One region of the Paenibacillus glufosinatiresistens genome, then DNA from elsewhere that is predicted to be linked to it. Evidence: riboswitches for the same ligand, from Rfam matches in the RefSeq annotation. Region 1 holds a riboswitch; the other holds the start of a gene.
What was found. Region 1 has a riboswitch for cobalamin ahead of RBI05_RS15160 (S-layer homology domain-containing protein). Riboswitches for the same ligand answer to the same signal wherever they lie in the genome.
Positions count from the first base shown of each region.

Region 2: another riboswitch for cobalamin. It lies ahead of RBI05_RS07125 (anaerobic ribonucleoside triphosphate reductase); the one in region 1 lies ahead of RBI05_RS15160 (S-layer homology domain-containing protein).

Region 1 is NZ_JAVFHT010000016.1:7,119-22,409, reverse strand. It holds gene RBI05_RS15180 (vWA domain-containing protein) at 1-723, shown strand, start outside; gene RBI05_RS15175 (beta-mannanase) at 751-1,380, shown strand; gene RBI05_RS15170 (hypothetical protein) at 1,616-2,878, shown strand; gene RBI05_RS15165 (GAP1-N2 domain-containing protein) at 2,875-6,069, shown strand; cobalamin riboswitch at 6,157-6,364, shown strand; gene RBI05_RS15160 (S-layer homology domain-containing protein) at 6,604-8,715, shown strand; gene RBI05_RS15155 (DUF4430 domain-containing protein) at 8,778-9,644, shown strand; gene RBI05_RS15150 (methyl-accepting chemotaxis protein) at 9,885-11,591, shown strand; gene qoxD (cytochrome aa3 quinol oxidase subunit IV) at 11,893-12,186, opposite strand; gene RBI05_RS15140 (cytochrome c oxidase subunit 3) at 12,188-12,784, opposite strand; gene qoxB (cytochrome aa3 quinol oxidase subunit I) at 12,781-14,724, opposite strand; gene qoxA (cytochrome aa3 quinol oxidase subunit II) at 14,765-15,291, opposite strand, start outside.
Region 2 is NZ_JAVFHT010000004.1:119,328-134,618, forward strand. It holds gene RBI05_RS07095 (zinc ribbon domain-containing protein) at 58-267, shown strand; gene RBI05_RS07100 (hypothetical protein) at 308-790, opposite strand; gene RBI05_RS07105 (copper amine oxidase N-terminal domain-containing protein) at 940-1,857, shown strand; gene RBI05_RS07110 (ribonucleotide-diphosphate reductase subunit beta) at 1,991-3,022, opposite strand; gene RBI05_RS07115 (ribonucleoside-diphosphate reductase subunit alpha) at 3,578-5,911, opposite strand; gene nrdG (anaerobic ribonucleoside-triphosphate reductase activating protein) at 6,086-6,610, opposite strand; gene RBI05_RS07125 (anaerobic ribonucleoside triphosphate reductase) at 6,607-8,583, opposite strand; cobalamin riboswitch at 8,721-8,950, opposite strand; gene RBI05_RS07130 (MTH1187 family thiamine-binding protein) at 9,221-9,529, shown strand; tRNA gene RBI05_RS07135 (tRNA-Thr) at 9,682-9,753, shown strand; gene RBI05_RS07140 (hypothetical protein) at 9,983-10,378, shown strand; gene RBI05_RS07145 (hypothetical protein) at 10,575-10,940, opposite strand; gene RBI05_RS07150 (alpha/beta hydrolase) at 11,280-12,245, shown strand; gene RBI05_RS07155 (HD domain-containing phosphohydrolase) at 12,650-14,191, shown strand; gene RBI05_RS07160 (NusG domain II-containing protein) at 14,391-14,774, shown strand; gene RBI05_RS07165 (Gx transporter family protein) at 14,764-15,291, shown strand, end outside.

The sequences.
Region 1 (15,291 bases):
CTGTCCACGACCGACGGAGGAACCAATCTGCGCGGCGCTCTTGCGGAGGCAATGAACGTCATTACCGGCGCTTCCGGCAAGGAGCGGGGCGCGATGGTCATCCTGCTCTCGGACGGAGTCAGCTCGCTGGATCTGGAGAGCGATCTGGCCGCATACCGGGAGCGGGAGGTTGCGGTCAATACGATCGGCCTTGCGCTGACGGAAGCCTCCGGTACGAGCCTGCTCCGGGATATGGCTGCGTCTACCGGCGGCGCGTACTACGATGTGGAGGACGCGGAACGGCTGGGAGCCGTATTCCGGGAAATCTATGACCGGCTCGGCGACCGCACGCTGCTGACGGAGCGCACGGACGACACGGCGGACAGCCCGTATTATGCGGCGGTGCGAGTTCTTGCGCTGCTGCTGGCAGGAACGGCGCTCGGCATCGGTCTGGGCATCATCTTCGACAACCGCTATCTGGCGCGGAGCTTCGGCACCGGCGGAGCGGTGTCCGGCCTGCTGGCCGGACTGACGCTGGAATTCGGCCTCGGAAGCAACGGCTTCCTGAACGGCGTAATCCGGCTGATCGCCGTGCTGCTGCTCGCAGGAGTGATGGCGCTGTTCACGGCGGTCATCCCCATCGGCGAGGGACGGATGGTCCGGCGCGGAAGACGGGACCCGGTTCCGCAGGGTCCGTCTTCCGGCTACCGCCGGCCGGGCGGCCGGAGCAGCAAAGGGTTTTGACCCCGTACAGCAGGGAGGAACGACAGCATGGAATTTATTGAACCGGGAGAAGGACGGCCGGCGGTCTCCGATCTGAAGGCCAGCGTCGAAGACCGGGTCTGCACGCTCCGCTGGCACTGGCCGAAAGGCGCCCAGGCGGTCTGCATCGCCAAAATGCCGGAGGGTGCCGGGCCGGATGAGCCGCCGGGCGGCTACAAGCTCTACACCCGCGAAGAATACAAGGCCGCCGGCGGGTACCGCGACCGGATGGAGGAGATCGGACCGGTCCGCTACGCGGTCTACGTCCGGCTCTCCGATGAGGAAGGAACGCGGCTGGTCCGCCGCCCGGACGGCGGGGACCAGGTAACGGTCGGCGCGGGCAAAGCCCGCATCGGCTACTCGGTTCATCGCAGACGCGGGCTGCTGCGCAAGTCGGGAACGGCGCAGATTACAGTCACGGCCGAGACGCCCGTCGATAAGGATGTGCTGTGCTACGTCAAGAAGCGGGGCGGATACCCGCAGGACAAGGAAGACGGCATCCGCTATCCGTTCGTCCGCGATTTCGCCCCCGGCGTGAACGCGCTGCCGCCGATCGAAATCGGGCCGGATGATTATATCCGGCTGTTCTTTACCGACGGACCGCGCCAGGCCCGTTATTACGAGCTGGTGCCGGAGTAGAAGACACAGGCCGAAAGACCGGATACCGAAAGACCGGATGCCCAGAGATCCGGATACCGAATGACCGGACGCCCGGAACCGCAGCGCGCTGTATCCCGAGGGATGCAGGTCCCGCGCTGCGGCCGGGCCCGGCGGGACGGCGGCCGGGAGTCTGGCGCACAGCGTTGAGAACTCCCGGCGCGGTCCGGCCGCGGGGACAAGCGGTCCCGCCGACTGTTTTGGAGGAGGAGAATTCATGTCATTTTTCAGCCGATTCTTGAAGAAGAACCAGCCGCAGCCGCGGCCGCTGTTCTACGATATTGTCTGTCCGTACTGTTTTGCCAAATTTGAACCGGATGAAGTGGTCTTCCGCGCGGCGCACAGCCGGGAGGACGACGAGAACTACGCGCCTTCGGAGGATGCGGTGCTCAACCGCTACCGGGAGCGTTTTGGCCTGGACGGGGTGGATGATCTGGAAGCGATTCTGGACCCCGCCGATATTCCCGAGGAATACCGCCACTACAGCGACCATGTGCTGACGGGACTGACCGACCGCTACGGGGTGCTGACCCGGCGGCGGCTGTGCCCGCACTGCCACAACGAGCTTCCGGTGACCGCCGGCAAGGTGCCGAGCAACATTATTTCGATTATCGGCGCGTCGCAGGTCGGCAAATCCGTCTATATGACCTCCTTGATCCATACGCTCCAGCATACGACGGCCGGGCATTTCGACGCAGCCTGCATGCCGCTGAACGCCGAGATCAGCCGCAAGTTCCGGTCGCTCTACGAAGATCCGCTGTTCGAGCGGGGCGATCTGCTGGCTTCGACGCAGAAGGAGAAGATGCAGGAGCCGTTCATCTTCCAGTTCGTATTCAAGGACGAGAGCAAGCCTCCGCTGACGCTGGTCTTCTTCGATGTGGCCGGCGAGGGCATGGTGGATCAGGATTATCTGGGCCTGCACGGCCAGCATATCAAGAACTCGGCGGGCATTCTGTTCATGGTTGATCCGCTGCAGATCCGTTCCATCCGCGAGAAGATCCGGATCAATCTCGGCGATCATCCGGGTGCGTTCGTCTCCCAGTACGATGAACCGCGCGACGTGGTCCTGACCATGTTCGGCGACTTCATCGCCTACCAGGAGAAGAGCCGGACGGAGATTCCGACCGCCATCGTGCTGGCGAAGAGCGACATGCTCCATTCCCTGAAAGACGAGGACGGCGACTATATCAAGGCGAACAGCAATGTCTTCAATAATTACGTGCACCGGGGGACGCTGAATCTCGGCGAGGTGGACAACATCGACGGCGAAATCCGGCGGTTCATCGGCAAGGTGGACCGGCCGTTCAAGGATACGATGGACGTGTATTTTGCCAATACGGCCTATTTCGCGGTGTCGGCCCTCGGCAGCAACCCGGTCGGCCAGCGCATAGAGGGCGTCGTCAGCCCGATCCGGGTCGATGAGCCGTTCCTCTGGCTGCTCTATAAGCTGAATTTCATTGAGGGGAGCGACCGCGCGTGATCGATTCGGGCATTCTGCAGCAGATGTACACCCGCGAGCGGCGCGGCGTGTTCCGCACGACCGAAGGCTTCGATACGGTGGCCAAGTCGGACAAGCTGGACGGCAATTTTGTCAAAAAAGTGCTGCATCCCTTCTGTCTCTACGACGCCCCGGCGGAGCTCTCCGCAGCGGGAGAGAAGGAGGAATCGAAGTATCCGGCGGCGGTCCATCTGTTCCATACGGACAGCGGAGAGACGGTGATCGGCCGCAGCCTCTACAAGGCCGCGGATTTCACGGGGCTGCGCAGCGCATTCTTCACGCATAACTATATCGTTCCGGCCCTCCGGTCCGAGGATATTGTAACGGAGTACGGCGCGTGGCTGCATGCGGACTTCGCCGACCGTTACGAAGGCGAACCGGGCGGAACGCTGCCTGAGCTGCCGGCAGTGCCGTCTTCCCGCGGAAGGGCGGCTCTCTCCGCAGCGGAGCTGGCCAAGCTCGGCATTGACCGGGCTACCTTCCAGGCGCTGCTGCAGGCGGCGATGAACGCCGTCTCCGGCAAGAAGAAGATGTATGTGACCCTGGACGTTCCGGTCGGAGAACTGCCGAACCGGGCGGCGGATGTGACCGAGCTGCTGATGTCGGCGCTCCCGCAGGAGTTCCGCCGCCGGCTGGGCGTGCTGACCTATGCCAGTGAACCGCAGAGCCGCAAATACATTCATCTGACCTTTGTCGAGAGCGGCAGCCTGCGTCCGGGAGACCGGAATATCGAGAAGGATTACGGGTTCGATCTGGCAGGCGGCCGGACCTGGAACGCGGACTTCGGAGATGGCCCGCAGCCGTATGCCGAGCTCATCTGGGAGCTGCTTCAGCGGAACCGGGAAGAGGCCGAAGCGTTCGCGGACTGGGCGGACCGGCTGCTGCGCGGCGAGAAGGCCGAGCGTCGTCTGTCAGTATCCGCCTATAATGAACTGGCCGTCTATTACCGGCTTGCGGGGGGAGAGGAGGCGCTCTACGAACAGGACCGCGGAGCTGTGCTGAACAGCCTGCTGGACTGGCTGCCGGACGCCGCGTCTGTGGAAGCCAGAGCGCCACTGCATGATCTGCTGCTGGGGCTTCTGGACCGGGAGTATGCCGCGGTGCGGAGCAAGAGCATGCCGCTGCCCGCCGTTATGGGCGCTTACCGGCGCCATTTCGGCCTGGAGGGGCACAGCAACCGGGGCCGGGCGGTCGATTACTTCATCCATGGTCTGCTGAATGCGGAGATTGCGGGGCGCACCGATCTGCTGGAGGAAGGCTACCGGCTGGTCGAGAGCGACGGCGAGCTGGCCGCCGCCTTCTTCCGGCGGGTGCTGGCGATGCCGGACTTCACCCGCCTGCTGTTCCAGCCCTATATGGAGCGCCGCCTGACGGAGGCCTCCGGCGCGGGCGAGGTGATGGCGTTCGCCGTCCATTGGGGACGGTTCATGCCGGAGGCGGCCCGGCTTCAAGCCTTCCGGGGCGCTGTCCTGGACTTTCTGATCGAGAAGCTGCAGACGGAGGAGGACCCGGTCCGCGCCGTCGCCGATATGCATGACGAGGCCGAGAAGGCGGAGAAGGCGCGGCGGCGGGGGGGCTATCCGGCGGAAGCGCTGGCGTTTCAGCAGGAGCTGCTCACGGCGTCCGACCGCTATCTGCTGCATTGCCTGACGCTGGAGACGCTGACGCCGGATCAGCTGCTCGACATTCCGTTCGTCCGCTATCCGGCGGACATGACGGAGTGGAAGCCGGCGCTGAGCCACCACGACCGCTCCAAGGCCAAGGTACTGCGGGCGGCTTACCGGTGGTTCGGGGAAGAGGAGCCGGACGAGCATATCTTCGACGAACTGACGCCCAAGGAGCTGGATGAGGTCCAGCTCCTTGGCCGCCGGTGGCTGCAGGAGTCGCCCGGAGCGGAGCCCTTTGCGCTGCTGCCGCTGGCGTATTACCACAGCCGGGCCGACCGTGAAGGAGGCCAGCTGGAATATGCGGCGCTGCTCGCCGAGGTGCGGCGCAAGTCCGGCGGCAGCCGGGAGACGATGTACCGGTTCCTGGAATGGTCGCAGGACCGGCCGCTCTTCCTGAAGGAGCCGGGCCGGCTGGAGCCGGGCTACCGGCAGGCGATTGTGAAAGACTTGGTGACCCATGACCGGGAAGCCTTCAAGTCGCGCGAGTTCCGCAAAAACCATGAAGCCGCCGCCGGGCCCGCTCTGCTCAAAGCCTATGCGGAGGCCCGCAGCCGTCTGGCGACGCCTGTGGAGCAGTGGGTCCGCCGCTGGCGTCGGCCGCTGCTGATTCTGGTTCCGGCGATCCTGGTGCTGGCCGGAGGGATCGCGGCGCTGGCCGGCCTTCTGGGCAAGGACGACCCGAAGACAGCGCCCGCCGGAGAAGCGGGAACCCCGGCTGCGGCGTATATCCTTCCCGCCGATCCGGGGGAAGACGGAGGAACGGCGCGTCAGGTGCTCCTGACCTTCCGCACCGCCGCTGACTGCGGCTCGTTCACGGCGGGCGGGGAAATATCAGTGCAGCCAGGCGGCAAGGGCGAGTGGAAGGGGCCCTTCCCGCTGATCTCGGCGGTGCACTCCTGCGGGAACGCAGGCGCGTCCGCCCGTGCCGATTCTTCCGCCGGGCCGGAGACGGTGCTGAACGAAGGGCAGGAGGCTGGCGCGGAGAGCGCCGCACCGCCGCCTGACGGCGCCAGCCCGGCGCCTGCCGCCGGCACGGATACGGCGGAGAACGCCGGCGGATCGCCGTCGCCCGCTGCGGCAGTCTCGCCGATGCCGGCCGCTTCCCCGGCGCTGCCGGGAGCGGACGCATCTGCGGGCGCAGCCGAAGGAACAGCCGCCCCGGCGTCCGGCCCGGCCGCTGTGCAGGCGGTTCCTTTTGTATCCGGCTTGTCGTCCTCCTATCAAGTGCTGCTGACGTTCAATGCGGCGATAGACCTGAAGCCCGGGGATAAATTCAGTATGGACCTTGCTTCTGAACCGGCGGAAGCTACAGCCTCGCCCCAAGATCCCGGCACCGTGGGAACGATGGTCTACCGCAGCATGACCGGAGAGCTGGAAGAGCTGCCCGCATCGGCGGAGCTGTCCGCCAGCACCGGGCCGGCCGCAGCGCCGGCGGCTTCTCCGGCGGGTTCCCTGAGCCCGGCCGGAACGGCTTCGGCGCCGTCCGCTTCCCCCGCGGGGGAGTAAGCGGGAAGAAGATTTCTATCCGGCAGGGAAATGCCGGGTGTGGACAGCGGGACCTTTTACCGATATGATAAGGAATGTTCAAATTGAATACGGGATTCATTCAAAGGTGCGATCTGTCCGCCAAGACGGCCAGTCGCTTAATAGGGAAGCCGGTGAAAGACCGGCGCGGTCCCGCCACTGTAAATGCTTAGCCCCCCTCCAAGCAAGTAGGCCACTGTTCGCCCAGCGAACGGGAAGGCGGAGGGCCGGCGTCTGAGGCATGAGCCAGGAGACCTGCCTTTTGATGTATATTCGCCGCTCTTCGGGGTGTGAGCGCGGCGAAGAAGTGCGGAGCCCGGGCAGTCATGCGGACAGCATGCGCGCCAGATTCCGACGATGGAAATGAAGCAGACGGACCCGTCAACGCCGCCCCTTAAGGGGCGGCGTTATTTGTTTCGCGGGGAGAGGAGCCGTCTGCGGAAGAGGCAAGCGCGAACGCGCCAGCATCCGGACTAATAACCGGCCGAAGCAATCGGCCAAGGGGAGGAAGAACAGATGAAACAACGCATGATCCAATCGTGGAGCGCCTGTATGGCGGTTCTGATGCTGACGGTCCTGCTGCTGGGAGGCTGGGGGACTGCCGGGACGGCGTCCGCCGCGAGCGGCAGCGAGGCTGCGCAGGCGGCCAAAAGCGCGGCAGCCTATTTACTGAAGGGAGGAATCTCCTCCGACTGGCAGGCCATCGGCCTGATCCGGAGCGGACAAGCCCTGCCGGAACGTTATAAAACGGATCTCGTTCAGGAGATCAAGGCCTCCAAGGGAACGTATTCCAAGGTGACCGAATATTCGCGGCGGGTGCTGGCTGCAGCGGCAGCCGGACTGGATGCCACCAATATCGGCGGCTATAACCTGGTCCAAGGCATTTATAATCATGCGAAAATGACTTCCCAGGGACTCAACGGCCCGATCTACGGGCTGCTTGCGCTTGATGCGGGCGGGTATGCCGTACCGGCATCGGCGCCGTGGAATGCGGACAAGCTGATTGCCGAGATTGTGTCCAAGCAGCTTCCGGACGGCGGATTCGCTCTGATGGGAGATAAGAGCGATCCGGACCTTACGGCCATGGCGCTGACTGCGCTGTCTGCCCACCGCGATCAGACGGCGGCCGCTGCGGCGGTGGACAAGGCAGCCGATTGGCTGTCCGTCCAGCAGCAGGCCGGCGGCGGCTACGGCGACAGCAGCGAGAGTGTGGCGCAGGCCATCATCGCCCTGACCTCGGCGGGCATTGATCCGACCGAAGCCCGGTTCACCAAATCGGGCGTCAGCCTCGTGGACCGGCTGCTGAGCTACCGGAATGGAGACGGCGGCTTCGGCCATACGCTGAAGGCCAAGTCGGATGAATTGGCGACCGAGCAGGCTCTGCTTGCCCTGGATGCCTATACGATGCTGAAGGAAGGCAAGGGAGCGTTGTATCGGTTCCCGGTATCCCCGGCCGCTTCGGCGGCGGACACAGCCGGGAAGCCGCGCGTCCAAATCGTCATTGAAGGACCGGAGAAGCCGGTTCTGGAATCGGAGCTTGCAGCCGCGAACGTCCTGGATGCCCTGAAGGTGCTGAATCAAGCGCCCGGAATTGGGCTGGAGATCTCCCACGCTTCGTTTGGGGACTACGTCTCGGGTGTGAAGGGGGTCCAGAACGGACTGTACGGCGGCTATGACGGCTGGAGCTACGCGGTTCAGCGGGCCGGAGAATGGATCTTCCCGTCGGTCGGAATGGATAAGTTCGAACTGAAGACAGGCGACCGCGCGGTGGTCTATTACGGCGGCGGAGATACGCAGGTGGTCGATGCGGTATATGCCGAGCCGGCGCTGCCGGAGCACGGCAAGCCGTTCCGGGTGCATGTGACCAAGGCGGCGATGGATTGGGAGAGCGGGAAGGCGAAGACCGCTCCGGCCGCCGGCGTTACGGTCAAGGTCGGAAGTGCTGCGGCGGTAACGGACGCAGACGGCAATGCCGCTTTTGCCGCTATCCCGTCGGGCGGACAATATGCGCTTGAAGTGAACGGTTACCGGAAGGGCCAGGCGCCGGATGTAGTTCGATATACGGGAACTCTGGCCGTGCTGCCGCTCTATGCGGACAGCGCGCAGATAGCCGACTGGGCCGCAGCTTCGGTGAACAAGGTGTACGCAAGCAAGCTGATGGACGGCATTTCGGACGGCGGGAAGGTACGCTTCGCGCCGAAGGCTTCCCTGACGCGGGCCCAGTTCGCCGCGCTGCTGGTGCGGCTGTCGGGCGTGTCCGCTGAAGGCGCGGCCCAACCGGGCTTCACGGATGTGAAGCCGGGAGCCTGGTATTACAGCTATGTCGCCAAAGCCAAGGAGCTGGGCTTCGTGGGCGGCGTTACGGCCACGAGCTTCCAGCCGAACGCTCCGATCAGCCGCCAGGATATGGCGGTTATGCTCGCCCGCTCTTACGGTCTCAAGGCTTCGGCGTCTGCGCCAAGCTTCAGCGACCAGAAGCAGATCGCCGCTTACGCGCGCGATGCCGTTCGGGCCGCCGCCGAGAAGGGCTATCTCTCGGGCGCGTACGGCAAGTTCTTGCCGGATGCGCCGGTGACGCGGGAAATGGCGGCTGTCGTGGCCGACCGTCTTCAGCAGGATGCCGATTAACCGGATAACGGAAGCGGGGCATGAACCCGGTTCAGACTGAACAGGAGGAGGAGGAGGACGCTATGCGGCTTGAGAAGACATACCCTGGACATCGCCGGGGCGCGGCGCGCCTGCGTCCCCGCCGGGCGCTTGCGGCCCTGCCGCTTGCGCTTGCACTGCTGGCCGGCTGCTCGTCGCCGGCGGACGAGCCGTCCGCAGCTGGACAATCGGCTGCGGCCTCTGCCCTGCCGGCTTCGCCGGCAGGGACGTCCGCCGCGTCGCCATCGTCCGCCGCCTCGCCTGCGGCGGCGCCCGCCGCGTCAGCCGCGGTTGGCGCGGCCGGAAAGGCGCCGGCAGGCAGCGGCGCCGGGAAGGCGGCCGCAGGCGCTGCACCGGCGGCCCGCCCGTCCGGCGCGCCAGCGGCCGCGCCGGCTGCTTCCGGCGTCTCGGCGAAGCCGGACGCCGCCAAGCCGCGGGCGTCGGCGAAGCCCGCGCAGAAGCCCGTCGCCGGACCGAAGGCGGCGGAGAAGACGGCTGCGCCGGCCGGCGGGGCGGATAGTCCGCGTGCGGCGGCCAGCCCGAGACCGGCTGCCGCGTCGCCGGCAGCCCGCAGCGTTACGCTGTCGGTCACGGGCGGTAGCGGCCGGGGCGTGATTCTGCCGCCGACCGAAGTGGAGATCAAGGAGGGCGACAGCGTTCTTGAAGTTCTGAAGAAGCTGACTCGCAAGAAGAAGATTCAGATGGAGTTCCGGGGAAGCGGGGCGCTCGGGTACGTCGAAGGCATCGACAATCTGTATGAGCTGGACGAGGGTCCCGAGAGCGGCTGGCTGTTCAGCGTCAACGGAGAATTCCCGGATAAGAGCGCCGGGGCGTACACACTGAAGCCGGGAGATAGCGTGGAGTGGCGGTATACCCTGGACGGAGGCAAGGACGTTGGCAAGACCCGCTAGAGCGGCAACTGGAACCGGCGCGCCGAAGCGGACGGCTCCAACCTGACAGAGACCGGCGGATTCGCAGCGGATGCGAATTCGCCGGTCTTTTGTTTATTTCAAAGGAACCTTCCCGGGATTTTGTCAGTTGATTCAATTAATTGGAATGAAATTAGTGATTGAAAAAACTAAAATATTTCATGAAACGACCGATAATGAGAGGGGATTTGTAATTTACGCAGCAGGAGAGTGAGTAGCAGTTTGAAGAACCTGAAGATTACCTACAAGCTTGCCATCATGGTGATGATCATCTTGTATGCGCTGATCAGCGTCGGTGTATACGGGACTACCTCCGGCCAGCAGTTGGCCAGCCGTGCTACAAGTATGTACAATCAGAATTTGCTTCCGGGACGATGGGTCGACCGCATTCAGCTTAATACTCAAGTGATGGAGTCGGATTTACTGTCGCTCATGCTCAATTCCGACTCTTCCAAGGAGAATGAGCTGCTGAGCGACATTGAGAGCCGAAGCAAGGATAATGAGACCGTAGTAGGCAGGCTCGCCGGAATCCGGTCGGACTCGCTGGATGTCGAGGGAAGCATGAAGCAGTTCCAGACGATTGTCGGCCGCTATCAGGCCAAGCGGGATGAAATTATCAGTCTGGTCAAGAGCGACCGGAACGAGGACGCCTACAAAACGTACATCAGCGAGTTCACCACGCTTAAGGAACAGATGCACAGCTTCCTCGACGGGATCTCTCTGAAGCTTGAACAGATTGCCGTTGCCAATTATAAAGATGCGAACGAGAAGGCGGACCAGGTGCGCAGCATCAGCATTGCCCTCATTGTTGTTTTTACGCTGCTGAGTGTGCTGGCGGTGTGGTATACCTCGCGTCTGATTACGAAGCCGCTGTCGATTCTGAAGAAATCCATTCAGGAAGCCCAATCCGGCGATCTTACGGCTTCGGTTCCGTATCGCTCCCGGGATGAGATCGGACAGATCAGCAGCTCTTTCAATGCAATGCTGGAGAGCCTGCGCAGCATGATGCGGAGAGTTACCGAAACGGCGATGACGCTGTCGTCCTCCTCGGAGCAGATGACAGCCAGCGCCGAGCAGACCTCGCTGGCCTCCCGGCTGATCGCGGAAGCGGCATCCGAGATGGCCGAGGGCTTCGTCACGCAGAAGAGCGGCATTGCCGAGACGAATGCTTCAGTGCGGACGATGGCCGAAGACCTGCAATCTGTCGAGCAGGGCAGCGTGAAGATGTACGAGCTGATGAATCTGGCGGCGCAATCGGCCGACCAGGGCAGCGGCAAGGTGGGACAGGTCAGCTCGCAGATGAGCGAGATCAATGCCAACGTGTCTTCGACCCGGGAGGTCATCAGCACGCTGGCCCGGCTGTCGGACGAGATCGGGGTCATCAGTACGACGATCAACGACATTGCCGGACAGACGAATCTGCTCTCGCTGAATGCCTCCATCGAGGCGGCACGGGCCGGAGAGGCCGGGCGCGGCTTCGCCGTGGTGGCCGGAGAGATCCGCAAGCTTGCCGACGAGACGGCCCAGAGTTCGCTGCATATCGCCGATATCATCGGCAAGATTCAGACCCAGACCGGGCAAGCCGTAGAAGCGATGGCGGTCGGCGCCGAGCTGGCGCTGGAAGGGGTTGAAGGCAGCCGCGAGATTTCGGGCGCTTTTCAGGAGATTGTCGCGGCGATCGGAGATGCCATCCAGCAGACGGAAGCCATCGCCCGCTCGGTAGGACAGATCAGCGGCGAGAGCGGCGATCTGGTGGATGTGATGGAAGTCTTGGCCGATGTCTCCTCCAAGGGCGCAGCCAGCGTCGAAGACGTCAGCGCCTCCAGCGAGGAGCAGACTTCCGCCATGGAGGAAATGACGGTCTCCGCCAAGTATCTGGCAACCTTAGCGGAGGAGCTGCAGCAGCAGTTGGAACGCTTCAAGCTGTAAGCGGGCGGACTGCCCGGCAATTCAAAAGAGGACGTCTCAAACGTCCGAATTTTAATACTTTGCAGGAAGTCCTTCTTTAAAAAGTAAGCAAAAGCTCCAGCCCATGGATATCCTTGGACTGGAGCTTTCTTGTTTGGTCTAACGCATGTTTCTTTGGGTTTTGAACATTTCGCCGACGCCTGCCGAGAGACGAACGATTGCGGACAAGCGGCAGCGGCCGCCTTTAGAACACAAGTTGAACTCCTAGACAAAAGAAAGGGGCCGTCTTTTGGGACGACCCCTTTTGCGTGCAGGAATGAACTTAGCTGTACCAGCCCCAGATGAAGATGAACAGCGTACCGAAGATGGTGCCAAGACCGACGAACAGCGCATAGGCGATGTTGACGTACAGTTCCTTCTTGGAGTTCGCATCTTCGCCGATATGCATGAACAGGAAGAGCTGCAGAGCGGCCTGGATGATGGCCGTTACGCTCAGCACGATCACATTGCCGGTGTGTGACAAATCGCCGTAGATGACAACCAGCGCAGCCGCCGAAAGGACGAGGGAGGCGATATATCCCAGCACATGACGAATCGGAAATAACTGTTTCAGCATGCTACATCAGTCCTTTCAGGTAGACGAAGCTGAATATGAAGATCCAGACCACGTCCAGGAAGTGCCAGTACAGCGAGAAGATGAACGACTTGTTGGCTGTCGCCGGGTTGATGCCTTCCCGCAGAAGCTGGATAAAGATTGCCGAACCCCAGAGGAAACCGAAGGTTACGTGCGCTCCGTGCGTTCCAAGCAGAACGAACAGGCTGGAGAGGAAGCCGCTGGTCTGCAGCGTTGCCCCTTCATCCACGTAAGTGAAGAACTCGGTAATTTCGATTCCAAGGAAGCCGAGGCCCATCAGCAGCGTGAGGCCGAGAAACACCATCATCGCTTTCTTGTAGTTGTGGCGCATGGCATGGACCGCCAGGCCAATGGTGAAAGAACTGGTCAGGAGCAGGAAGGTCTCCCAGAGCACCGGACCGATCTCGAACAGCTCCTCCCCGCTTGGCCCGGAGGCAAAGCGGTTCACGAGCACGAAGAAGACGGTGAACAGGGTGGCGAACAGAACGATTTCCGCTCCAAGGAACACCCAGAAGCCAAAGATTTTGTTGCTGTTCTCATGTGTTGAATATTCCAGCGGTTTGGAGGTGTCTACCTTCATATCTGCTTACCCCCCAGTTTCTTTTCGGTGGCGGCAATTTCATCCGCCGAGATATAGAAGCCGTGATCCCGGTCAAACGACATGGCTGCCATGACAATCAGGATGCCGACGCCTGCCACAATGGCCGATTTCCACATGCTGAATACCATGAAGAAGCCAAAGAAGAAGAAGATAACGCCGAGAATGAACGGCTTGCCGGTATTGCTCGGCATGTGAATTTTGGCCAACGGTTTCTTGAAAATCGGCTTGTTGCCGTATTTCGATTCCCAGAACGGGTCGAGCGTCTCGACTTCCGGTTCAATGGCAAAATTGTAAGCCGGGATCGGACTGTGCGTTGCCCATTCCAGCGTTCTCGCGTTCCACGGATCTCCCGTCTTGTCGCGCGGCTGGTAGCGGGTGCTCCAGTAAATGTTGTACACCAGAATCACAAAGCCGATAGCCAGACCCACTGCGCCTGCGAAGGACAGCATGTTGAGCGGCCCGAAGCCGGTCTCTTCCGAGTACGTGTACATCCGGCGCGTCATTCCCTTCAGACCGAGAATGAACAGCGGGAAGAACGTAACGTTGAAGGAGATAATGATCCACCAGAACGCATGCTTGCCGAGACGTTCGTTAAGCCGGAAGCCGAACACTTTCGGGAACCAGTAGTGGAAGCCCGCGATGACGGCGAAGACGGCGCCCGGAATCAGCACGTAGTGGAAGTGAGCGACCAGGAACATCGTGTTGTGGTACTGGTAGTCCGCACTAGCCATCGCCAGCATAACGCCGGTAACGCCCCCGATTGTAAAGATCGGAATAAAGGCCAGCGAGTAGAGCATCGGTGTCGTAAATTCAATTCGCCCTTTGCGCAGAGTGAACAGCCAGTTGAAGATCTTGACGCCGGTCGGAACGGCGATGGCCATCGTCGAGATGGAGAAGAAGCTGTTGACCATAACGCCCTGGCCCATCGTATAGAAGTGATGCGCCCATACGAGGAAGGACAGCAGGGAGATAACGACCATACTGGCGACCATGGATTTGTAGCCGTACAGATTCTTTCTCGCGAAGGTCGCGATAATTTCACTGTAGATACCGAAGGCCGGGAGAATAACGATATAGACTTCCGGATGGCCCCAGACCCAGAACAGGTTCGCCCAGAGCATATCCATGCCGCCGTTGGCCATGGTGAAGAACTGGGAGCCGAACAGGCGGTCGAACATCATCAGCGCCAGAGCGACGGTCAGAACCGGGAAGGCGAAGACGATAATGACGTTGGTGATCAGCACGGACCAGGTGAACATCGGCATCTTCATCAGCTTCATGCCCGGTGCGCGCATCTTCAGAATCGTGACGATGAAGTTGACCCCGGTCATCAGGGTACCGATACCGGAGATCTGCAGCGCCAAGGAATAATAGTTGTTGCCTACCGTCGGGCTGAATTCCAGACTCGCCAGCGGGAAGTAAGCCGACCAGCCGGCGTCAGGCGAACCGCCGACGACGAAGGAGATATTGAGAAGCATCGCCCCGAAGAAGAACAGCCAGAAGCTGACGGCGTTCAGCCGGGGGAAGGCGACGTCGCGCGCGCCGATCTGCAGCGGTACCACGACGTTCATAAGGCCGATAATAAACGGCATCGCCATGAAGAGAATCATGATGAGGCCGTGGGTCGTGAAGACCTCGTTGTAATGCTGGGCGTCCAGGAACTTCATTTCCGGGGCAGCGGTCTGCAGACGCATCATCATGGCATCGACGCCGCCGCGGAACAGCATGAGCAGCGCGGCGAGGATGTACATAACGCCGATCCGCTTGTGGTCCACGGTCGTCAGCCATTCGCGCCAGAGATAGCCCCATTTTTTGAAATAGGTCAGGCCGACGAGGATGCCGATCGATACGAGCACGATGCTGACCATAGCGCCGTAGATCAGAGGTTCGCCGTGAACCTTGAATTTATCCAAATCCATTGGGATGACTCCTTTCAGGGAATGTTCAGCAGCAATTTGTTTAATGATTGTGTGCGGATTCATCCGCCGGAGAACTTGGAAGCGGCGAGTTCACAACCGGAGCGGGCTTGTCATCAAACTCCGTTTCTTCCTCCGGAGCGGGAGAAGGATGGATATCCTTGTTCTCCTGATGATCCATGTTGCCGTTGTCCATATCGTCGTCCTTATCCATATCCATGTGCTCGCTGTGTTCGCCCGGAGGCGGGCTGAATTCGAGATGGTTGGTGGAGAAGGTCTCGCGTCCGACATGGGCGGTCTCCAGCAGCGATTTGAACTTCTCTTCGGTCAGAGGAGAAGCGGTATCCTTGACATCCTTGACCCATTCGTCGTAATCCTTGCTGCTCATCGAAGTCGCGGTGAATTCCATTTGGGCGAAGCCCTTGCCGCTGAAGTTGGAGTTGCGTCCCAAGAAGTCTCCCTGGGTCTCCGCCACCAGATTCAGATAAGTGGTCATGTCGCTCATGGCATACTTCTGGCCGGCAAGCTGCGGAATCCAGAAGCTGCTGATCGGTCCGAACGAGTACAGAC
Region 2 (15,291 bases), on a different contig from region 1:
TTTGAAACGATTTTAACCGTTCATCCGTTATAGGTACTATAACAGGAGGCGGATGAAATGAGTAACTGGGTATATGAATGCGAGAAATGCGGCTGTACGGAGTATGAGCGGGATCAGTTCCATGCGACCGGGGGGAATTTTGCCAAGCTGTTCGACGTGCAGAACAAGAAGTTTATTACGATCAGCTGTGCAGAGTGCGGGTATACCGAACTGTACAAGGCGGAGACATCGCGCGGCATGAACGTTCTCGATTTTCTCGGGAACTAGAGAAGGGAGGGAGCGACTCGGATCGCTCCCTTTTTGGTGTCTAGCGGGAAGCCGCAGGATCAGAGTTCAGGTCTTGATAGACGGCCTCGGCCTCCTGCCGGTTCTGTGCGGGAGCCGCAAGCCTAAGCTGGGTCGGGGCCTGTTCGCCCGGGAACAGCGAGCGGATCAAGTCCGGATTGGTAAGGGTGATGACATAGCGCCCGGAGTCCGGCTCGAAGATGAAATTGCCAAGCGGAATGCGCTCCTTGTCTCTATAGGCGATGGCCGAAAGGCCGTTGGTGAACAACACATGCGGGAATTCGGTGGTTCCTATAGTCCAGCTTCCCCGGAACTGCTTCTTGTCCGGATCATAGCTGCCGGTAAGCCTCGTCTCGACCGGACGCCCGCCGCTGCCCTGCGGTTCATAGCCGAAGGCGACGGCCTCCAGATGAATGTCCTCCGCGATCTTCCAGTTCAGCAGCAGAAGCACAACGGCTGCGACTCCCGCAGCGGCCCATATTCGATTGCGGAACGTTCGGCTCATGGCAACTTCCCCTTAGGAGTAAGAATAGAATCTTCTTATTTATATAACACAACCTTCCAGATAAAGAAATAAAGTGTATCTGTATCGAAACTTTCTCGATAGGCCGCCGTCTAATAGGACATCTATTCCAATTTCGGGAGGTCTTCATATTGAGTAGGCTAAAAGCTCTGCTGGTTCTGGCCCTGGCCGCCGCCGGGATGGGGTTCGGGGCTGCCCCGGGGACGGCCGTAGTCTCGGCCAAGTCCGCCGCTCCGATCGGGATCGTGGTTAACGACAAGCTGATTCCAACCGACAGCGCTCCTTATCTGGCCCGGGATACGGTAATGGTCCCGCTGAGCGCAGTCCAGTCCATTCCGGGTCTTCGGGTGAGCTGGAACAATGCCACCAAGCAAGTAACGGTCAGCCGGGAAGGAATCCGGTACGTTCTGCGCCCCGGCAGCCAACAGGCGGTCTCGGCTTCGGGTACTTCCCGGCTTCCCGCTGCCCCTGCGCTGAAGAACGGGCGGATCATGGTGCCGCTGCGCTTCATCGCCGAGGCGGGGAAGGCGCATGTCGCCTGGAATCCTCATACCCGCACGGTCTACGTAGCGAGGGCCGGCGATGAGCTGGCCGCGAAGCTGAAGTCCGCCGACCTGGCGGAAGCGCGCACGGCGGCGCTGCATATGCCGGAGACGACCTCGCTCCGGGAGGTGTACCAATGGAACGGTGGCGAGAACCAGAGCCAGGATTATTATTTTCCGGAAGGGCGGGCGGATGCCTGCTTTATTGCCTCCGGAGGCACGGTACGCTATTACCGGATTGGAGATCATTACCGTGAGTTGGTCTGGACAGCCCGGATGGGCGGTACGAAGGCGGATCGGCCGGCGCTGTTCTTCCTCCCCTATACCATTGAGGACCAGGACGGCGTTCAGCCGCAGATCAAGGGGCGCGTTGCCTTCTATCATCTGATGCTGCCGATTATGGAAGCGGGGTACGGATTCGTGGAGACGAACGGCACCGCCGCGACTCTGGGGCAGAAGGACATGAAGCTCGATACCTTCTTCAACATCCCGGAAGAGAGACAATAGCAGCCTTCCAGCCGCTGCACAAAAACGGATGCTCCCACTTAGAAGCCGGGGAGGGCATCCGTTTCTTGTTTCTTTATCGAACCGGGGGATCGGTCCCCCGGGGCGCTTTTTACAGCCCGATTCGGGCCTCCTCTTACAGGTCGTCGAATCCGTTGTCGTCGCTCGTCTTGCCGTAGTTGCGGGATTTGGCTTCAAAAAAGTCCGTCTTCGTCGCATTCAGCGCCTCGTCGGAGAACGGCTTGATCCACGGCATGCAGTTGACGTCAACGCCTTGATAGGCCTTCTCCAGCCCCATCAGCGTAAGCCGCTTGTTGGCGATGAACTTGATGTAATCGCTCAGCTCGCCGAGGTCGATGCCGCGCACGTTCTGAAGCGTGTAGTACGCCCAGTTCGTCTCCAGTTCCACGGCCCGGTCCATCGTGCGGTACACGAAGTCCGTGTTCTCCGGCGTGTTCAGTTCGGGGAAGTCCTTCAGAAGCTGCTTGAACGCCTCTGCGAAGAAATAGCAGTGCTGGTTCTCGTCGCGCTGGATGTAGGAGATCATCTGGCTGGTCGCCATCATCTTTTGGTCCCGGGCCAGATTGTAGAAGAATGCGAAGGTGCTGTAGAAGAAGACTCCCTCCAGGATCAGGTCGGCTACCAGCGCTTCGAAGAACGTCTGCGGATTCGGGTTGTCGCGGAAGCTCTGATAGATGCCGGAGATGAACGTGTTGCGCTCCAGCAGCACCGGGTCATGCTTCCAGTATTCGAAGATTTCCTTCTGCTCCTGCTCGGACACAATGGAGGACAGCACGTAGGAGTAGGACTGGTTGTGCACGACCTCCTGCTGGCCGATGATCGCAGAGATGGCTTCCAGGGACGAGTCGGTAAAATAACGCTTCACATCGCCGACGAACATCGTCTGCATCGAGTCGAGCACCGCGAGCAGCGAAATGTTGATTTTGAAGACGCGCTGCTCCTCGGGATCAAGAAGCGGGAACTGCTGGGCGTCCTTGCTCATCGGAATCTCGTCCGCAATCCAGTGGTTGAGCAGCAGCACCTTGTACAGCTTGTACATATGCGGCATGCGAATATCGTTCCAGTTCAGAATGCCCGAGCATTCGCCCTCAATGATGCGGGTGGAGCGGTTGGGGGCTTCGGTGTTGAAGATTTTTTGCAGTTGCATGTTGGGTTCCTCCTTGATGGAAAATAAGCCGTTCGTCTTAAGCGGCCAAGGTATGCGCCACTGCGGAAATTGGGATTTCCGGCCGCTGTTGTCTCCAGCTTTCTTGATTAAACCGCCACAGCGGTTGAAATCCGGAGACAAAGGCGGCCGCTGCGCTTCTCCAGCTCCAAATTTCCTTCCGTGGCTTGTTCTAGGCCGTTTAAGTAATTTGATCAGTAAGTAGGCCGCCGCCAGCAGCTGCCGGCGGCAGGCGGTGTGTATGGGCTCCCCAAATCTTAAGGGGAGCCCCTGCCATTCGCCTCCCCCATTATCCTGGGGGAGCCTTGGCTGCGCTGGGGATCGTGACGGAGGCAGGGGAGAAGATTGGGAATTGGAGGAGCGACAGCGTCCACCTTTGTTTTTGGATTTCTACCGCGGGCAGCGGTTCAAATCAGGAAATCCAAGAACAACAGCGGCCGGAAATCCCAAGCTTCGGACCTGCTGAAGTCGTACGATCCAATTCTTAGCTTCGAACCTGCCGAAGTCCCACGATTCCATTATTAAAAGTAAGCCGCCTCAGCTCGCGCAGGACTCGCACTCCTCGATGGTCAGCGCCCGGCTCCGCACGTAATAGGTCGATTTCAGTCCGCTCTTCCAGGCGTTCAGGTGCAGCGCGAGAAATTCCGACGCCTTGATGTCCGGCCGGACATAGAAGTTGAAGCTCTGCCCCTGATCGACATGGCGCTGGCGGGCGGCGGCCATTTGAATCGACCAGTTCTGGTCCAGCAGGAAGGCCGTCTTGTAATACCAGATCGTCTTCTCGGACAGATCGGGCGCCGGGTTGGCGATCTTGTACGTCGTCTTCTCCTCGTAGGAGAGCAGCTCGTACAGCGGGTCGATGCTGGCCGTGGAGCCGGCGATGATCGAGGTCGAGCCGTTCGGCGCGATGGCGAACATCCAGGCGTTGCGGACGCCGCCTTGGGCGACGGCACCGCGCAGCTCGCGCCACTGCTCCGTCGTCACGAACTTGCCCTGACGCTCTCCGCTGACATAGCCGCGGGACTCGAAATACGCGCCCGTCTCCCAATCGGAGCCGGCGAACTTCGGATACTTGCCTTTCTCCAGGGCCAGCTCATGGCTGGCGCGAACCAGCAAATAATTGATGTGCTCATACAGATGATCGTTGTATTCAACGGCTTCGTCGGACTCCCAGCGGATGCCTTCAAGCGCCAGCAGGTGGTGCAGCCCGAAGGTGCCGAGGCCGACGGCGCGGTACTGGCTGTTCGTGTACTGGGCCTGAAGCACTTCGATGTTGTTGATGTCGATCACGTTGTCGAGCATGCGCACCTGAATCGGCACGAGGCGCTCCAGCACGCCGGCCGGGACAGCGCGGGCAAGATGGATGGAGTTCAGGTTGCAGACAACGAAGTCGCCGGGAATCTTCGAGATGACAATCCGGGTCTGCCCGTCCTTTGTGACCAGTTCTTCCTGCTCCACGACGGTCGCCGACTGGTTCTGCATAATCTCGGTGCACAGATTGGACGAGAACACCATGCCCGCATGGCGGTTCGGGTTCGCCCGGTTGACCGTATCGCGGTAGAACATGTACGGCGTTCCGGTCTCCAGCTGCGATTTCATAATCCGCTTCATAATATCAATGGCGGGTACCGTAATCCGCGAGAGCGACGGGTGGGCCACCGCCTCGGCGTACCGCTCGCGGAAGCTGCCCTGTCCGAAGGCTTCGTCGTAGAAGTCCTCCAGCCCGAGCGCCCGGCCCTGCCCATCCTTCCAGCCCATTGTCTTCTTGACCTCGTGCGGGCAGAAGAGGTGCCATTCGCCGCGCGCCTCTACGGCTTCCATGAACAGGTCGGGCAGGCAGACGCCGTGGAACACGTCATGCGCGCGCATCCGCTCGTCGCCGTTGTTCAGCTTCAGGTCGAGGAAGGCCAGGATGTCCTTATGGAAGACGTCGAGATAGACGGCGACGGCGCCCTTGCGGGTGCCGAGCTGATCGACGCTGACGGCGGTGTTGTTGAGCTGGCGGATCCAGGGGATGACGCCGGAGCTGGTATTCTTGTGGCCGCGGATGTCGGAGCCGCGGGCGCGGACTTTGCCGAGGTAGACGCCGATGCCTCCGCCCATTTTGCTGAGACGGGCCACATCCGTATTGGAGTCAAAAATCCCCTCCAGCGAGTCGTCCACCGTGTCGATGAAGCAGCTTGACAATTGTCCGGCCACCTTCTTGCCGGCGTTCGACATGGTCGGCGTGGCTGCCGTCATATACAGATTGCTCATGGCCCAATAGGCTTCCTTGACGAGTTCCAGCCGCTTCTCCTCCGGCTCGGTATGCATAAGGTACATGGCGATGACCATGTAGCGCTCCTGCGGCAGCTCCATCACCCGGCCGTCGAAGTCTCGGGCCAGATAGCGGTCGGAGAGCGTCAAGAGGCCGATGTAATCGAACAGCAGGTCGCGCGTGGAGTCGATGCAGGCCCCGAGCTCCTCGATCTGAGCCTTCGTGTAGCAGGTTAGAAGCTCCTCGCGGTAGACGCCTTTCTTCACCAGTGTCTCGATCAGCGGGTAGAGCGCGCCGTAAGGGGCGTCCGGGTAGGCTTTGTAGCGGCGGTGAACAGCGGCCTTCTTGTAGAGGGAGGTCAGCAGGGAGCGGGCGGCGGCGAATTTCCAGTCCGGCGTCTCCTTGGTGACCAGCTCCAGGGCGCTCATGGTGAACGCGGCGCTGATCTCCTCGCCGCTCACTTCCTCGCGGCGCAGCTTGGAGGACACGCCGCGCAGCAGCTGATCCTTGTTCAGCTGCTCGAGTCCGGTCAGGAGACGGTCCGCATAGACGGAGAGACGGATTTCATCGAAGGCGAGTCTCCGGTTGTCAGGCTTGATAACGAGTTGAGGCATATGGATCGCTTCCCTTCTATTTTAATTTTGCAATTTCACAAATTGATCTATAGGAGCGCGGAGAGGGCCTCGGGGCAAGTACCCCGGGGGTTCCGCTTGCATGGATGGCAACTCTTAGAATCTAACCGGTCGAGGCGGACGGTTAGACGCGGCGGCGGCTGCGGGGCCATACTGCTACAGTGCGGCGAATGCCGCCGGCCTCCACAGCACCGGCCTTCCCGCAGCCAGTCCGGCCGGAATATCAAGGATGCGCTGGTTGCTGCTCCCCCGGTATTGGAGCGAGGTGTCCTTCAGCCGCTCGTCGAACCGGCCGTCGATCAGCACCTGGCACAGCGCGAGCAGTTCATATTCGGGCGTGTCCGGGCGCTCCGTCAGCTGCTCCCAGGTGAAGCCCGTGTAGGCCCAGACGTTGAAGCCGGGCAGCTCCGCCCGCAGCTCGCGGACAAAGGCCGCAGCCTCTCCGGCCGAGAAGAACGGATCGCCGCCGGCGAGCGTCAAGCCGTCCAGCAGCGGATTGCCGGCGATCTCGCCGATGATCTCCCGTCTGCGTTTCGCAGTGAACGGCTCGCCGTATCCGAAGCTCCATGTCTTCGGGTTGAAGCAGCCGGGGCAGCGGTGCCGGCAGCCGCTGGCGAACAGCACGGCCCGCAGCCCCTCGCCCTCATTGATGGATTCGGGATAGAAGCCGCAGATGTTCATAGATGCTTGACCCGGTCGCGGACCTCGGCCTGCTTGGCGGTGTTGAACCGGGTCTGGTAATCGCCGGTGAGGTAGCCGGTCACCCGGCGCAGCCGCCGGATATGGACCTCTTCCTCATGCGCGCCGCAGGAGGGGCAGTTCGTCCCGATGACGCCCTCATGGCCGCAGGCGGAGCAGCGGTCGATGGGGTGATTGATCGAGAAATAGCTGACGTTCTGTTCCAGCGCGTAGCGGATAATCTTCACAAAAGCGCCCGGGTTGCTCCGCGCGTTCCCGTTCAGCTCCACATAGGAGATGGCGCCGGCATTGCACAGCTCGTGGAACGGCGCTTCCAGGCTGATCTTCCGGGCGGCGCCCAGCTCGTAATAGACGGGAACATGGAAGGAGTTCGTGTAATATTCCCGGTCGGTCACGCCGGGGATCGCTCCGAGCTCGCTGCGGTCAATCTTCGTGAACTTGCCGGACAGCCCTTCCGCCGGTGTGGCGAACAGCGTGATGTTCAGGTCCAGTTCTTCGCTCTTGCGGTCGCAAAAGTCGCGCATACGGCGGACGACGGCTACCGCCTTGGCATGAATGTCCGGGTCCTCGGCGTGATGCCGGCCGTACATCGCCTTCATGCACTCCGCGATGCCGATGAAGCCGATTGACAGGCTGCCGTGCTTCAGCAGATCGCCCACGGGGTCCTCCGGTCCAAGAACTTCGCCGCCTTCCCAGACGCCCTCGCGCATCATGAAGTCGGAGGCCTTTGCCTTCTGGGCGCACTGAATGCGGTAGCGGTGGACGAGCCCTTCGAGCGCAATCTCCATATAGTGGTCCAGATCGTCGTAGAAGCCCTGCTCGTCGGCCTCTTCCCGCTGGCCCGTCACCATGCCGTGCCGGATGCCGAGCCGCACCAGATTCAGCGTATTGAAGCTGAGGTTGCCCTTGCCGGAGCAGCGGTTGCGGCCGAAGCGGTCGCCGAGCACCCGGGTGCGGCAGCCCATCGTCGCGAATTCAGTATCGGGATCGGCAGGATCGTAATAAGCCAGGTTCAGCGGCGCGTCGAGATTGGCGAAGTTCGGATAGAGACGGCGCGCGGAGCATTCTGCGGCCTTCAGGAACAGCTCGTAGTTCGGATCGCCGGGCTGCTGGTTGATGCCTTGTTTGCATTTGAAAATCTGAATCGGGAACACCGGCGTCTCCCCGCTTCCCAGTCCGTTCATCGTCGCCGTCAGCAGGGAAGCGATCACAAGCTGCCCTTCCGGCGAGGTGCAGGTGCCGTAGTTGATGCTGGTGAACGGAATCTGGCCTCCGGCCCGGGACGACATGGTGTTCAGGTTATGGATGAGGCTCTCCGCGCCTTGGAGCGTCTCGCTCTCGGTCTCTTTCATCGCGTAGCGGAACGCCTGCGGATAGGCCGCGGCCAGGTCGGTTCGGCTCATCGCGATTTCGCCGTCCACTTCAGTGGCCTGCCCTTCTCCGAAGTACTCCAGGCCCTTGCGGAAGAATTTTGCGAAGGATTTGGCGACATAGGGAGCGAGGTCGTGGTCCAGCTTGCTGCCGGATACGCCGCCGTACTGGGCGTTCTGCTGGGACTGGAAAATAATCGCCGTCAGCGCCATCGCCGTCATGATCGAATTCGGCGGGCGGACGCTGCCGTTGCCCGTATTGAAGCCCTCGCGGAGCAGCCGTTCAAAAGGGATGAAGATGCAGTTGGTCGTGCCGATCACATACTGGTCCAGGTCATGGACATAGACGATGTTCTCCTGAACCGCATGGGTCAGGCGCGGAGGAAGCGTGAAGTGGCGGGCATACCATTTGGAATACTCGCTTCCGAGCTTGCTCATTTTGCCGGAGAAGCTCTCCCCGTTCAAATTCGCGTTCTCCCTCAGCAGATCGAGATCCCGGCTGTCGATAATATCGTCGCCGATGCCGATCGCTTCCTCCAGCAGCGCCTCTTGGCGGGTGTCCTGGCGTTGTTCCAGCAGTGTCATAGCCTAGCGTCCCCTTTCGTCCTGTATAAATAGAAAAAGCATTTTACGCTTCCAGCGAAAAATGCCCGTATGTACAGCCTGATCCGGCCGCAGATCGTTACGGACACCTTCCTGTTCCTCGCAGGCTGTGTAATTAGGGTGTCGAATCGATGCAGGCAGGTCTCCTGGCTTCCGGAACCGATAAGGCGCCTTCCCGTGAAATGACGGGCATTTCGCAGTGGCATGAGCCGAATCCGCTTGCAGCTTCCCGGGTAGGTCAGACTGCTTCCGGTTACAGTGGCGGGACCGCGCCGGAATTGCACCGGGCTTCCCTTTTAAGCCGAGTTCTCCTTGGAGGAGAAACGGCACCTGAATCTATGAATCTACTATATTTGGTTGTTGTTTAATAAAGATAACCCAATATGTTGTGTATGTAAACCGAATTTTGAATCCCGCGCCGGGCGCGGGCGGAGGGGGATTTTCCACAATTGCTCCACAGTTCATCCACAATCCGAGGGAAGGAAATCCACATTTCATCCACAGGTCCGGCCACAAAAAAGGCAAAATTTCGTGCCTGAATAGGGAACGAACCGGCGGTTTGCAGCAAGGGACAGGAAGGGGTACAATAGCAGCACACACAGTTGGGAGGGAATCCATGATGGCCATCGCCGAAATTACAGTCATTCCGATTGGCACAGGGAGTACAAGTCTCAGCGGGTACGTAGCGGACATGCAGCGGGCTCTGGAAGAAGTGAAGGGCATCACCTACGAACTGACCTCCATGGGCACCATTCTGGAAGGAAGCCTTCCGGCTATTCTGGAGGCCGTCCGTCTTCTGCACGAAACGCCGTTCCGCAGCGGCGCGCTCCGCGTCTCGACCTCGCTCAAGATCGACGACCGCCGGGATCGGGATTCCAGCAGCCGGCAGAAGCTGGAGTCGGTGGAACGGAAGCTCCGGGAGCAATGAGAAGATGCCAGCGCGGTACAGCTCTTGGCGAAGCCCTCACCCGGAGGCTTATTCGGGCACCGGGTTCCTTTGGGGAGACTGGCTTCAAAAAAAGGTTGCTTTTTTCTTCGATTCCGGTATAATAGTTTCTGTTGCGAAATTGAAGTTAACATGCTGGTGTAGCTCAGGGGTAGAGCAACGCACTCGTAATGCGTAGGCCGGGGGTTCAATTCCCTTCACCAGCATCTTGAAAGACCTGAACAGAGACGCGGTTCACCGTTGAATACGGAGAACCGCGTTTTTTTATATTCTCCATTTCGCTGTAAATTGTAGGTTTGTCTCTATACAAACGATGTATAACGTCGTATACTAAATTTAACTGAACTGATGATATCTGCCCATTCGGGAAGCTTCCGCCGTATAAGTCTAGGGGAAGCTTCCCTTTTTTGCTGGCCTTGCCAGAAAGGAGAAGCCATGTCGAATACCGAACGGATTCTCGACGGTTATAAGAATATAGAAAGCCGCATTCACGCCTTTATAATTGAACATTCCCGGGTAGAGTATTTGGAGGGCTCAAACGAAATCGTGCATGGGGGGGCGTTCTCGTGGACCCGCCTGTTGGGCGGCGATTCAGACCTTCAAGAAGTGCTGTGCCTGGATTATACCGAGCTGGGCCGAAAGGCGATAAATGTGCTGGAATCGGCGACCAGCCGGCATCTGGATGATTTCTGCCGCAGTTACGAGTCGGTTCTCAGCTATTTGCGCCAGGATTCGCTGGTATGGGTGCCAAGTCTGGAGCAACTGTTCCAGTCCATCAAGATCGAGCTGGATATTCAGCAGTTCTTTGTCGCTTCGCCCCATTATGTATAAATTTAACGCTAATGCCAGCAAAATTTAAGGAAATTTTCAGCTTGGCGTCAGGATTTTTTCAGGTTTCGGGGGTATGATAGGACTACCAAACACCCCCCAGTGTTGTGGTTATTCTTTTGAAGCCCGGCCGACTCCCACGGCCGGGCTTTTTGTGCGGCCGGAGGACGGGGACGCGCGCCCCGGTGCGGAGGCGCGTCTAGCGCACGGCCGGCGCCTCCAGGCCCATATAACGGCGCATCTGCGATACGGCCTGATCGGCGAGCTTCGCGTCGGTTACCGACATTTCCCCGTGGAAGCCCCGGCATTGATAGCGGACCCGAATGCCGTCCGCCAGACGCTCATTCTCGTAGACTCTCATCCCGGCGGCCCGCATGGCCAGACGGACCTTTCGCAGATCGCGCGCGGCCGCGGCTGCTGCGGCTTCCGCCATCTCGACATAGGGAGCCGGAGTCCGAAGAAGGCGCGCCAGCAGCCGTCCGTCCCGTTCCAGGGCCGTGATGACGAGCGGAAGCAGAATATAGGCCTGCAAAAGCCTCCGGTCGCTGTTCTCCTCATGTGGCATCCTTCTACCTCCCGATTACTATTACTAGGAACATATATTCGTATTTTATTCCCAACCCCGGCATGATTCAAGAGGTGCAGGAAAGGAAATCAGAAAAAGAAGCAAAATCGAGAGTATTATGTGATTTATTTCACAATAAATGCCCGGCGCTGCGTATATATTGAATTTATAAGGTTAAAATTAAATTTAAAATTTGGAATGGAAAAGAGGAATCGCCATGCACGCACAGACACGGATGCTGCGGGGGCTTGTCTTTGGGGTATTGATTAGTGTGCCGCTCTGGATGTCGTTGATCGGCTGGATGCAGCTGCTGTAAACTCCGAAGGCGGGTGATAGGCGTTGGTCTGGATTGGAATTGCGGGAATTGCGGCTGTGTGTGCGGCGCTTACGGTGTACGCCGGGCTGCTGGTCTACAACGTGGCTGTCCGGCGCGCGCCCAAGACGGTTTATATCGCCAAAAGCGGCGGAAAAGGCGGTCCGCCCCCTGTAGCGGGCGCCTCGTGGGGGGAAGGCCAGCGCTGGATCGCCGGCCGGAACTTCACGAACTGGGAGCTGACGGCCCCGGACGGGCTGAAGCTCCGCGGCTACTGGCTGCCGTCGGACCGCGCAGAGGGGCGGACAGCGATTATTGCCCACGGCTATTCGGGCAAGGCCAAGGATATGGGCGCCTATGCCCGCATTTACCATGAGGTGCTTGGCTTCCATGTGCTGCTGCCCGATGCCAGAGGGCACGGGGAGAGCGGCGGCGATTACATCGGGTTCGGCTGGCAGGAGCGTCTTGATTATGCCGGCTGGATCCGGAGAGTGCTGGAGGAGACGGGACCGGAGTCGGAAGTGGTGCTGCACGGCGTATCCATGGGCGCAGCTACCGTGCTGATGGCAGCCGGCGAGGAACTCCCTCCGCAGGTCAAAGCGGTCGTAGCCGACTGCGCTTATACGTCGGCGGCTGCGGAGCTGGCTTATCAGATGCGCCGGCTCTACCGGCTGCCGTCCTTCTTCCCGGTCCTGGACGGCGCGGGGCTGGTTACCCGCATCCGAGCCGGGTACAGCCTGCGCGAAGCTTCGGCGCTGCGCCAGGTAGCGAAGGCGAAGACGCCGATTCTGTTCATACACGGCGAAGCGGATACGTTCGTTCCCGTCGGGATGATGGAGGAACTGTATGCCGCCTGCCGAAGCGAGAAGGAACGCTGGTCCGTGCCCGGAGCCGGCCACGGTAAATCCTACGATCAAGACCCGGAGGCATACGTGCGGCGGGTCTGCGATTTTGTGCTTCGCCATTTGCGCGGAAGAGCGCAGAAGCCCTGAAAATTGGACGACGCCCGGCTATCCGCTTCTATGCGGACGGCCGGGCGTCTTGGTGTATGCGTACATAGACTATGCTATACGCTGTATTTAATTTCCTTGTCTATTTTCAGCAGCCGTTAAGCGAGAAGCATTCTTTTCCAAAACGACAAAAGCCCTACCTCTCTCTTGCCCTTGCGGCTCCAATGACCGCGCCAGTATGAATCGGAATGCGATGGTAAAATGATTCTCGTATAAAAATAAGGTTTTCAGCAAGAAAACGTAAGGTTTTGTACCGGGGATTCCGATAAAGAAGAGATACGTCCTATTCTTGAAGAAGAATTACGAGGAAACTAAATATCTTACTATTGTACCAGATATTGCGAGAATACGCAAGCAACAAAAACCGCTGGAGGATGAACACCATTATGAAAGTGTATCGGGCCTTTTTGCGGCAATCGGTCTACAATTATTTGCTTGGCTCCGTTATGGCCGTGATCGCGACGGGGAGTCTGCTCATGCTGTCTACTCTGGAAGTATCCACAAGGGAATATATGAGGCTGCTGCTGGTGTTGGCCGTCTCCTTCTGCATTATGGCAGGGGCCGAGCTGTTCGCGTTCTACCGGCATATCCGGCCTGTTTACCGCAGCTTCGCAGGCGCAAGCGAACTGGAGGATCTGCGGGCCGCCTATGATCGGACGCACCGTCTGCCGGGCCTGTCGGTCCGGCGGATTATGGGGCCGCATCTGCTTGGACTAAGCCTGCCGGCCGTCGGCATGGCGCATTGGATGATTCATGTGAAGCTTCTGGATATGCCTTATTATTATCCGTTTCTCGCGCTGGCCGGAGCGGTGCTGATTGCCTGCATGCATGCGCTGATCGAGTTTTTTCAGACCGGAGCCACCATTGTGCCGCTGCTGCGGCATCTGCGCAATGAAGCGCTCCGTCTATATGGAGAGGATTTCTCGCTGGAAGAGCATAATCTGATCTCTATCCGCCCGAAGTTTCTGATCAGCTGCACGCTGATCGGTACGTTTCCGCTGTTTCTGTTCAGTCTGATGACGCATGTGCGCATCCGCGACCTTGGCGGCGGCGCTCTCTTGAGCTACTGGGGATGGGCGGCCGTCGTGCTGATCATGGGCACGGTGTTCTCGCTGATCGCGGCCTGGCTGCTGACCCGCAGCGTGCAGCAGCCGATCGGGCAGCTCTACGAATCCATGAAGAAGGTCAAGGAAGGGCGGCTGGAACAGACCCAGGACTATTATTCGGATGAATTCTCCCGTCTGGTCGCAGGCTTCAATGTGATGGTCCGCGGGCTTCAGATCCGGGAGGAGCAGAATCAGCAGCTGCTGGACAGTCTGTTCACTTCGCTTGCCGTGGCGCTGGACGCCCGCGACCCGTACACGGCGGGGCATTCCATCCGGGTCGCCGAGTATTCGGTCATCATCGGGCAGCTCGCCGGACTGAAAGGGGAAGAGCTCGACAATCTGCGAAAATCGGCGCTGCTGCACGATATTGGCAAGATCGGCGTCCGGGATGCGGTGCTCTTCAAGGAAGGCTGGCTGACGGAAGAAGAGTTCGATCAGATCAAGAGCCATCCGGTGCTGGGCGAGAATATTCTCCGGCAGATTGAGCCGCAGGAGAAGATGCTCCCTTATCTCGGCGGCGTCCGCTCGCATCACGAACGGTATGACGGCAAGGGGTACCCCGACGGGCTTGCAGGCGGAGACATTCCGCTGTTTGGCCGGATCATTGCGGTGGCCGACGCCTACGATGCGATGACCTCCGACCGTCCCTACCGGAAGGGAATGGAGCACGGCAAGGCGCTGAAGATTCTGAGTGAAGGCCGGGGAACCCAGTGGGACCCGGTATTTGCGGGTCTGCTGCTGGGCTACTTCGAGCAGAACCGGAGCCGCGGAATTCCGGAGGCGGAGAGCGGCTATGCAGGCGATTATCCGATAAGCGGATAATCGCTTTTTTTTAACAAAATTCAAAGAAATAGGAGAGTCTGTAGAAGCATCCTGTTTATCCCTGGAGAATTCGTGATCGATTTCGTGAACTTTCTCACAATCTCCCGAAAACGCTTCGGGTTTCATTGATGGAACGGGATGGGACCGTTATAATTAATTAGTCTGGTTTTTATATAATTAAAAAATAAGGGAGAATTTTATGAAACGCGCTGATGTGTGGCTGATTGGCCTCGTTGTGGTGGTGGCGCTTGCGCTGATCCTTCCCCGCTGGCTGTCGGACCATAACGATAAAGGCGGGGAGAACCGGGTGGCCCGGGTAACCGTTGACGGCAAGCTGTTCAAGACGGTCCAGCTTACCAAGGAAGAGCAGATCGTCGAAATCCGCACAGAACGCGGTTACAATATTCTGAAGGTGCATGATTACGGCGTGGAGATGTACGACGCCGATTGCCCGGACAAGGTCTGCCTGGAGTTCGGCTTTATCCGCCATCCGAAGCAGACGATTGTATGCCTGCCGCACCGGGTGCTCGTCGAGATTGCCAGCGCGGGCGGAGAGGACGGGGTAGACGCTTATGTCCAGTAGAGATTCGGCTCTGGCGCTCAAACGGACGGTGATTATCGCGATCTTTGCGGCGGTCGCCGTCGTGCTGGGCATTGTAGAGGCGCAGATTCCGCTGAGCAGCGTGGGTCTGATGCCGGGGGCCAAGCTGGGGCTGGCCAACATTATGGTGCTGACGTGCATTTATTTCCTGCGGGCGCGCGATGCGCTCACGCTGGTTATTCTCAAGACGCTTCTGACGGCATTTCTGCTGGGCACATTCTCCAGCCTGCTGTTCAGCCTGTTCGGCTCGCTGCTGAGCTTCGCGGTGATGCTTCTGCTGATGCGGATGGGCAAGAACCGGCTGAGTCTCGTCGGCGTCAGCGTTGCGGGCGGCGTCGCGCACAACGTCGGCCAGCTCGTCGCCGCTTCGATTGTCATGAACGCATCCAGCATCATGTATTATCTGCCGGTGCTGCTGATCTTCGGACTGGTGACCGGCGTTGTCGTCGGCATCGCGGTTCGTTATTTGACGGAATCGCTGTCCGAGATTTCATTGTTC